One region of the Paenarthrobacter sp. AB444 genome, then DNA from elsewhere that is predicted to be linked to it. Evidence: riboswitches for the same ligand, from Rfam matches in the RefSeq annotation. Region 1 holds a riboswitch; each other region holds the start of a gene.

Region 1 (2,194 bases):
CGGACTGCAGTTCCTGGATGAAGTTCAGCTCATGGATTCTTTCAAGCTCAGGGACGGCTTCTTTCCACAAGATGGCAGCGAACCCGCCCGTTTGGAGCTTGCGCTGGTGATGGAAGTGGTCCACTGGTCCGTTGCCTTCGCCGACCTCCAGCTCAACTGAACCCCTCAGCGCCTGGAGCAGCCACGGCTTTACCTCGCGCAACGACGCTTCCCAGTCACCCGTACGTACCTGGACGGTGGCCATCGCCGACGACAACGAGCACCCAGTGCCATGGCTGTTCTTTGTCTCAATCCGTGGACCGGCTACCTCGACGACATCCTGGTGCAACAAGCCAACGGTGTTGATCAACGCGTCCGGACACTCGGCGCCAGCCAGGTGACCGCCCTTGACCAGGACGGTGTTTCCGCATTCCGCGGCAAGGCGCTTGCCCTGCTCCAGGGCCGAAGCCCAATCGGCCGCCTCAGACTCGCCCAACAATATGGCAAGTTCCGGCAAGTTGGGCGTGATGAGGTCCGCCAACGGCAGCAAGGAACGAAGGGCCTCGACGGCAGACTCCGTCAGGAGGCGGTCACCGCTGGTGGCCACCATCACCGGGTCAAGGACGACGACGGCGGGATGCACTTCCCCAAGCCACCTGCGGACTTCATCAATCACCTCTGCGTCCCCCAGCATGCCGATCTTGACGGCATCGATGGCGATGTCGCTGCTGATCGCGGTCAACTGTTGCCGCAGGAACTCCACCGGGGGTACGTGGACGGCACTGACACCCTGGGTGTTTTGTGCGGTCAGGGCCGTGATGGCAGCCATTCCGTAACCGCCGTGGGCGGCGATGCTCTTAAGGTCTGCTTGGATCCCGGCGCCTCCGGAGGGATCTGAGCCTGCGATGCTCAGTACCCGTGGGGTCTGCCTGTGGTCCGCCACCAGCGGATACACAGAGGAATATGACAACTCGGCCATGAGGACATCCCTTCGCCGGTGCTAACCGGACAGGTTCAACGGGTCTGGATCTCAGCCCGGCCCACCGCCTGGCACCCCGTGTCAGTCCCCCAGCCTAACGCACCGAAAAGGGCGAGGGCCCCGTAATGCCCGCTCCTGGCGGATATTACAGGGCCCTCGAAACCACTGACGTCGATCAGAGCTCGGAGGCAGGCACGCCGACACCCAGGATGATGGGTTCCTCCGAAGCCGGTTTCCGGACCGGTTCTGCCGGCGCCTTGGACTGGTGTGCCGATCCCTGGGCAGCTGTGGCAGCTTCCTCGTGGTGCTCAACACTGGTCTCGTTGGCCGCACCTTGTGCCCTGCTGGCACTGCGGTTGCGGCGGCCCCGGCGACCCCTCGAAGCCGCAGGAGCTTCTCCGGACGAAGGAACCTGTGCGGCGGCTGCCGGGGCCGCCCCGGCAGCTGGAGCCGCTGCACTCTCCGAAGCGCCCTCTTCCTCGGCGGACGGAGCGGCACCGAGGTGCGAGAACGCCTCGGCCAATCGGTCCAGGCTCATGGCAGGCTTGGACGTTTGCGGCTCGTCATGGTGTTCGACGAAAGGCAGCGCAACCTCTTCGCCGCCGAAGCGCAGCACCGGGGTGGAGCGCGCTTCACGGACGGCGGCATCGTGGGCCTCAGTGGCCTGGTCGGTTGGAGCATCCTTTGCCGCAGCAGAAATGGATCCTGTCCCGGCCTCGTGCCGCCCGGCAGCCCGTGCCAGCTCTTCGGCCTTGTGGATTTCGTCATCGTGCAGGTGGGCAGCATGCGCTGCGGCGGCAATGGTCGCCAGCGCTGCACGGGTCGCTTCAGCTTTTGCCTGGCGCGCAGGGTCCTGTGGTTCCGGGTGTGCCGCCAGGGCAGCCGGAGCTGAGGGCGCCGTGTGGACCTGGGCGGGTGCTTCGGCTGCCCCCTGCGCTCCTCCCTTGCCGCGACGACGCTTGCGTTCCGTGCGCGCGGTGGGCTGTTGCGCCTCGGTGTTGGGACGGTGCTGCTCGACAGCCGCCACGTTGGCACGACGATGCTCCACGGGCTCGTCGTGTGTCACGACACCGCGGCCTGCGCAATGCTCACACTGTTCACCGAAGACCTCAAGGAGTCCGGTACCCATGCGTTTGCGCGTCATCTGCACCAAACCGAGCGAGGTCACTTCAGCAACCTGGTGCTTGGTACGGTCGCGGCCCAAGCATTCGACCAGGCGGCGCAGCACGAGATCGC
Region 2 (2,194 bases), on a different contig from region 1:
ACGTCGCGGACAGACTGTCCTCGCGTTGCGTAGCGCCGATCACCACGGTTCCGTCCTCCCGCGGAACGATGTACACGGGCACTCCGCGGACCATCCCCCGGACTGTGGCGGTGACCAGCGGACGGAGGTGGGCCGGGACGCGTAGTCGGAGGATGTCTCCGTAGACCGGCCTGACTGGAAGGCTGAGTCCCTCGGGAAGGCCCTGCAAGTGAGGGGCTCCCAGCCCATTGGCCACGACCGTTTCGGCCGCGTGGACGGTGCCGCCGTCTTCAAGCTCGACACCGGCAACCCGGTCGCCGTCCCACAACAACCCGCGGGCCGAGGCCTCAACGGCGAACCCATCCCCGGCCCCCTTCACCCAGCTGCCATCATCCGGCGAATGCGCGGCAAGGACCGCCAAAAGGTGGCTCGCCAACTTCCGCGGATCAACCTTGTGATCAGCGGGAATGTCGAAGGCACAGGAAATTTGCGGGCTCAGCAGTGGTTCGCGGTTCCGTGCCTCACGCAAGGACAGCGGCTCAACCTCCAGGCCCGCCGAAAGCTGAACCGAGCGAAGGTCTGCGAGCGCCCTGCGGTCGGCGGCGTCGGCACCCACGGCGAGGGTCGGCGTCGTGCTGTATCCGGTGGCTTCCGTGGGCTGAGGCAGGCTGCCCACGAATGACGGCCACAATCGGGATGACTCGACCATGAGGTCCAGGAGGTCTTCTTCCTGGTAGTGGAGTTCGCTCACCGGTGCCAGCATTCCGGCAGCCGCAAAGGTAGCGCCGCTGGCCGGCGCCGGGTCGATGAGGGCCACGGAGCGGCCCAGCTTCCGCAATTGATGGGCAATGCCCAGGCCGATGACGCCTCCGCCAATGACAGCGACATCTGCGTGAATGGCTTCTGCCATCTGATTCCTTCCCTACGCCGGTACTAGCCGGATCAGGTCAAGCGGTCGGCTCTTAAGCCCTCTCAGCCGGACGGTCACAATGATGGTCGTCGCGGCTCCCGCGGTACGTGCCCAGTTTAGAGGAACTAGTGTGGTTTCCATGACCCAGCATCAATCCCTCGCCTCGGCCCGCCTCTACCTGTGCACTGACGCGCGCAAACGCCAAGGCGATTTTGAAGACTTTGTGGACGCAGCTTTCCAGGGCGGAGTGGACATCATCCAACTCCGCGACAAGGCGGTGGAAGCTGCTGAGGAATTGGAATTGCTGGCCGTCCTGCGCAGCGTTGCCGAACGCCACGGACGGCTCTGGGCAGTCAACGACCGTGCCGATATTGCCAGTGTTTCCGGGGCTCCTGTGTTCCATGTGGGCCAAAAGGACCTGCCCCTGGAGGTCGCCCGTACCTTCTTGCCCCACCCTGCCGTCATAGGCCTGTCCACCCACACTCCCGAGCAAGTGAACGCGGCCATCACCGCCTCGCCCAGCGACCCGGGCCTGGACTACTTCTGTGTTGGCCCGGTATGGGCAACGCCCACCAAGCCCGGCCGCGACGCCGTGGGAACCGGCTTGGTCACATATGCCGCGGAAGCGATCAAGCGCGCTGAAGAGACCACAGGCGGGGCCGTTGATTTGCCCTGGTTCGCGATCGGTGGAATCGACCTTGGCAACGTAGAAGAGGTACTCGCAGCCGGTGCCAGCCGCATCGTCGTCGTCCGCGCCATCACCGAGGCGGAAGACCCGACGGCGGCAGCGAAGTCGATGCTCGAAGCCCTCGACGCCGCTTAGCGGCAACTCCGCACGTTAGCGACGGTAATAAGCCCGCAGTCGCTTGGCGGCTGCGGGCTTTTGCCTGGTGGGCGTCCAAGACTATCGGCCTGTTTCGGGCTACGCTGACTTTCGTGTCACATCACCGGATAGCGCCCAACGTCGACGATTCCTCGGACCAGCTCGCCGCAGCCCTCGCGGCCCTGCGGACGGAGCTTGAGCTGCCCGGCGAGTATCCCGCTGAGGCCGTGCAAGAGGCGCGTGACGCCGTCGAATCCCTCCGCCTGCCCGGGCGGGACCTCAGGCATGTCACCTTCGTGACCATTGACCCCGCGACCTCCACGGACCTTGACCAAGCGCTGTACATCGACCGTGCCGGCGAAGGGTACAAAATCCTTTACGCGATCGCCGATGTTCCATCCTTCGTAGCACCCGGAGGAGCCCTGGATTCGGAAACGCGGCACCGGGGTCAAACACTCTACGCGCCGGACGGGCGCATTCCT
Region 3 (2,194 bases), on a different contig from region 1:
TCGAGGACCGCTGCGGGCGGCAGGCCGGCGTCGTGCAGTTCCTTCATCTCGTCTGCGATCCGGCCATGCCGGATGACGCTGCCCGCGTCCGTACCGGCATGAATGGCTACTCCGGCCTCGTACGCCTCCACCACGCGTTCATGCCTGCGTTCCCAGAGGCGCGTCATGTGGTCCGCGTATCCCGGAAATTTGGGCGCGGCCTGGGCGGCGATATCCGGGAATGTGGCGATGTTGACGAGTGTGGGAACGATAGGAACGGACTGCTCCACGAGCCGTGGAATGTGGCGTGGCAACAGACCCGTTGCGTGTTCGATGCAGTCGATACCGGCATCAAGCATGTCGTCGATGGTGTCTTCGGCAAAGCAATGTGCCGTGACCCGGGCGCCCTCGTCGTGGGCGGCGGTAATGGCGTCCTTGACCGTCTTCGCCGGAAAGGAGGCAGCCAGGTCACCAATGCCCCGGTCAATCCAGTCGCCCACCAGTTTCACCCAGCCGTCGCCGTCGCGGGCTTCCTTCCGGACGGTCTCGACCAACTGCTCCGGCTCAATCTCGTGACCCAATCCGCGCAGGTACCGGCGGCTTCGGGCTATATGGCGGCCGGATCTGATCAGGCGGGGCAAGTCCTCGCGCTGCTGCACCCACCGCGTGTCGCTGGGCGATCCGCAGTCGCGGATGAGCAGGGTTCCCGCGTCCCGGTCCGCCTGGGCCTGCGCGAGGGTGGTGGGCTCATCCACCGCTCCACCGGCGCCCAGTCCGATGTGGCAGTGGGCATCAACGAATCCCGGCAGGACCCAGCCGTCAAGCACGCTGTCCGGTTGCTCCTTGGGGCGCTCGAAAGTAAGGGTGCCCCCAACGGACCACATCCCGCGTCGTTCCTGATCTGCGGCGACGAGCACGGGTCCGCTGAATTCGATGATGTTGGGCATGCCAGAATCCTAGTCCGCTACAGGGCCGGCTAGTGCAGCCAACATCTGACCAGGTGCCATGTGACTGGGTGGCGCACGGGAGCTGTGGTAGCTTCGTCATGACCACACGGGGGCCCTTGCAGGGGCTGAGATCGGGCTGAGGCGGCCTGCGACCGTTGAACCTGTCCGGGTAATGCCGGCGAAGGAAGTGAGTAATCCTTGAGCACCATCGAAACACAGCACAGCCCTGCCCAAAACGAGGTTGTTACGCAGTCCCTGAAGTCCCATTCGCTGGCCTACGTCGAAGACCCAGCCACGGGCATCCGCGTTCCGGTGACCGAAATTTCGCTTGAGCCCTCCCCCAATGGCCAGTCGAACCCACCACTGCAGGTGTACCGGACGGCCGGCCCCGGGAGCGATCCCGTAGTGGGCCTTGAACCCTTCCGGGCCGCCTGGATCGAGGCCCGCGGCGACACTGCCGCGTACACGGGCCGTGAACGCAACCTGCTCGACGACGGCAAGGCGGCTTTGCGGCGGGGCGCCGCCTCTGCCGAATGGAAGGGTGCCCAACCGGTGCCCCGCCGCGCCGTCGAAGGCAAAACCGTCACCCAGATGCACTACGCACGGCAGGGAATGGTAACGCCCGAAATGCGGTTCGTGGCGCTGCGTGAAAACTGCGATGTGGAACTGGTCCGCAGCGAAGTTGCCGCCGGCCGGGCGATCATTCCCAACAACATCAACCACCCCGAGTCCGAGCCCATGATCATCGGCAAGGCCTTCCTGGTGAAGATCAACGCCAACATCGGAAACTCGGCTGTCACCAGTTCCATCGCGGAGGAAGTGGACAAACTGCAGTGGGCAACCCAGTGGGGCGCTGACACTGTCATGGACCTGTCCACCGGCGACGACATCCACACCACCCGCGAGTGGCTCATCCGGAACTCGCCGGTACCCATCGGCACAGTGCCCATCTACCAGGCGCTGGAGAAGGTCAATGGCGAGGCCAACAAGCTCACATGGGAGATTTTCCGCGACACCGTGATCGAGCAGTGCGAACAGGGCGTGGACTACATGACCATCCACGCCGGTGTGCTGCTGAGGTATGTGCCGCTGACCGCCAACCGCGTCACGGGCATCGTCTCCCGCGGCGGATCCATCATGGCCGGATGGTGCCTGGCCCACCACCAGGAAAACTTCCTTTACACGCACTTCGACGAGCTATGCGAAATCTTTGCCCAGTACGACGTCGCGTTCTCCTTGGGAGACGGCCTGCGCCCGGGTGCTACTGC
Region 4 (2,194 bases), on a different contig from region 1:
TTTCCATGTCGTCATGGCCTGTGGGCGGCTTGTTGCCCGTGGCCTTTTCCCAGCCTTTGTTGACGAGTTTGGTACCGACAAAGCCTGCGCCGAGGCTGATCCCGGTGCCCAACAGCTTGAAGAAGAGGTTCATGCCCCCAGCCTAGCTGTATGGCAGGCTACCTGCGGCTCTCCCTTTCCTTGAGAAACGCAGTCAAGGAACCGACCGGCGCCAGCACCGGGATCACTGGGTGCTCGGCCGACCAAACGGCGTCCACGGAGTCGAAAGCCGCGAGTTCCTTGAGCAGGTAATACGTGGGCGGCATCAACTTAAGTCTGCCTTCCGCTTCGGAAGCCAAGATTCCGCTGACAGGCATCCACAGTGATTGCCAGGCCTCCGTGGTCTGGTGGCGTGGCTGTGCTTCCGGGGCGGGCTTGGCGAGGTAGAAGTAGGTGTCGAAACGCTTGGGCATGTCCACGGGAGTGATCCAATTGGCCCACGGACGCAGGGCTGCGGCCTCTATGGCCAGCCCCGCTTCTTCCTGGACTTCGCGGATGGCTGCAGCAAGGACGGTCCCAGCGGCCTTCTGTGCCTGGGCTGGATCCGAGGAAATCGAACTCTGCCCCCAGGCGGCAGCGTGGCTGTGGAGAAGTTCCGCCGGGTAATCCCATCCGGCCTGATCCGCGGCATCCACCCGGCCGCCCGGGAACACCACCATTCCCGCAGCGAAGTCCATGGTGCTGACCCGGTGCTGGACGAACGCCTCGAGCCCGGATGGGGTATCGCGGAGCAGGATGACGCTGGCGGCGAGGCGTGGCTCGGACACTGGCGTGGTGTCGGGAAGGCTGGAACCGGGAAGATCCGTCATGAAGTCATTCTCGCAGGTGCGTTGCGGGGCCTGCTCTGCGTGCAACGAGCGAGGAATGGGGCGCAGAGCGGGCCTCGCAACGGCAAGGACGGAATATGACCCCGCCTACCCCGCCTGGCCCGGCCTCACAGGCACGCCAAGGTGTAAACTGAACCAGCCCATCAGGGCAGATTTGATAACGACAGGGGAGCGCCGCCGTCGAATCCTGCACCACGCAGGAGACGCGAGGGCGCTGAGAGTGCGGACAGCCGCAGACCCTCGAACCTGATCCGGTTAGTACCGGCGCAAGGGAGTCGAGCTTCTCAGAGTGTCCGGGTCCGGACGGCGCGCACGCCGGCCGGAAACCGGGGAGCACTTTCCCCTCCTGTAACCTCAGGAGGCAGAAAAATGACCACGGTAAACGTGAAGAAGACCAGTTACGGCTGGCGAGTTGTAGACATCGTAGTGGCAGCCCTCATCGCCATCGCCGGCGGCGTCATCTTCTGGGCCTGGTCCCAGGGCGCCGCGATCGTATCCATCCCCATGAACGCGGCCTACCCGCCATTGACCGGCCTCATCGCCGGTGGCTGGATGATCCCCGCAGTCCTGGGCATGCTCATTATCCGCAAGCCCGGCGCAGCCCTGTTCTGCGAGGCTGTGGCCGCCACCGGCGAACTCATCATGGGCTCGCAGTACGGCACCACGGTGCTGATCTCCGGCATCCTGCAGGGCCTCGGCGCCGAGCTCATCTTCGCGGCGTTCCGCTACAAGAAGTTCAATCTGCCCACGTCGCTTCTCGCGGGTGCAGGTGCCGGACTCTTCTGCGGCCTCAACGACTCCTTCCTCCCGTGGGGCTGGAACATCGCCTATGAGGCCGTCGACAAGCTCACCTACATCGCGTTCTGCACCCTTTCCGGCGCCATCATCGCAGGGGCCCTTTCCTGGGTGGCCACCCGCGGTCTGGCGAAGACGGGCGTTCTCAGCTCCTTCGCCTCGCGCAAGGCCGCTTCGGAGCCAGTCTTCAGCTGATGCCCGCCACACAGAGCGGTACGGTCAAGCCTGCCGCCATTTCCGCCGAGGGGTGGGGGTGGCGGCATGCCGGGCGCTCCACGCCTGCCATCCAGGGCCTGGACCTGCGGATCGAACCGGGGGAGCGGGTCCTCCTCTTGGGCCCGTCCGGGGCCGGCAAGTCCACGCTCCTGCACGCCCTGACCGGGGTGCTGGGTGATGAGGAAGACGACTCGGACGAGACCGGCTCGCTGCTGATCGACGGCGTCGCGCCCCGCGAGTCCCGTGGCCGGGCGGGACTGATGCAGCAGGACCCCGAAACCCAGGTGATCCTCTCGCGCGTGGGCGACGACGTCGCC

Evidence for each region. A riboswitch is a leader RNA that binds a small molecule or an ion and turns the genes downstream of it on or off. The one in region 1 is predicted to bind thiamine pyrophosphate.
Region 2: another riboswitch for thiamine pyrophosphate. It lies ahead of thiO (glycine oxidase ThiO); the one in region 1 lies ahead of thiD (bifunctional hydroxymethylpyrimidine kinase/phosphomethylpyrimidine kinase).
Region 3: another riboswitch for thiamine pyrophosphate. It lies ahead of thiC (phosphomethylpyrimidine synthase ThiC); the one in region 1 lies ahead of thiD (bifunctional hydroxymethylpyrimidine kinase/phosphomethylpyrimidine kinase).
Region 4: another riboswitch for thiamine pyrophosphate. It lies ahead of PQ627_RS07980 (ECF transporter S component); the one in region 1 lies ahead of thiD (bifunctional hydroxymethylpyrimidine kinase/phosphomethylpyrimidine kinase).

The regions. Positions count from the first base shown of each region.
Region 1 covers NZ_JAQZBY010000016.1:56,582-58,775, forward strand. Annotated here, with positions in the region: gene thiD (bifunctional hydroxymethylpyrimidine kinase/phosphomethylpyrimidine kinase) at 1-958, opposite strand, end outside; TPP riboswitch at 949-1,047, opposite strand; gene PQ627_RS17605 (Rne/Rng family ribonuclease) at 1,134-2,194, opposite strand, start outside.
Region 2 covers NZ_JAQZBY010000006.1:99,258-101,451, forward strand. Annotated here, with positions in the region: gene thiO (glycine oxidase ThiO) at 1-889, opposite strand, end outside; TPP riboswitch at 881-1,001, opposite strand; gene thiE (thiamine phosphate synthase) at 1,029-1,712, shown strand; gene PQ627_RS09505 (RNB domain-containing ribonuclease) at 1,826-2,194, shown strand, end outside.
Region 3 covers NZ_JAQZBY010000004.1:246,062-248,255, reverse strand. Annotated here, with positions in the region: gene PQ627_RS07660 (amidohydrolase family protein) at 1-926, opposite strand, end outside; TPP riboswitch at 1,023-1,130, shown strand; gene thiC (phosphomethylpyrimidine synthase ThiC) at 1,125-2,194, shown strand, end outside.
Region 4 covers NZ_JAQZBY010000005.1:27,667-29,860, forward strand. Annotated here, with positions in the region: gene PQ627_RS07970 (DUF4235 domain-containing protein) at 1-133, opposite strand, end outside; gene PQ627_RS07975 (NUDIX hydrolase) at 159-848, opposite strand; TPP riboswitch at 1,022-1,157, shown strand; gene PQ627_RS07980 (ECF transporter S component) at 1,236-1,856, shown strand; gene PQ627_RS07985 (ABC transporter ATP-binding protein) at 1,856-2,194, shown strand, end outside.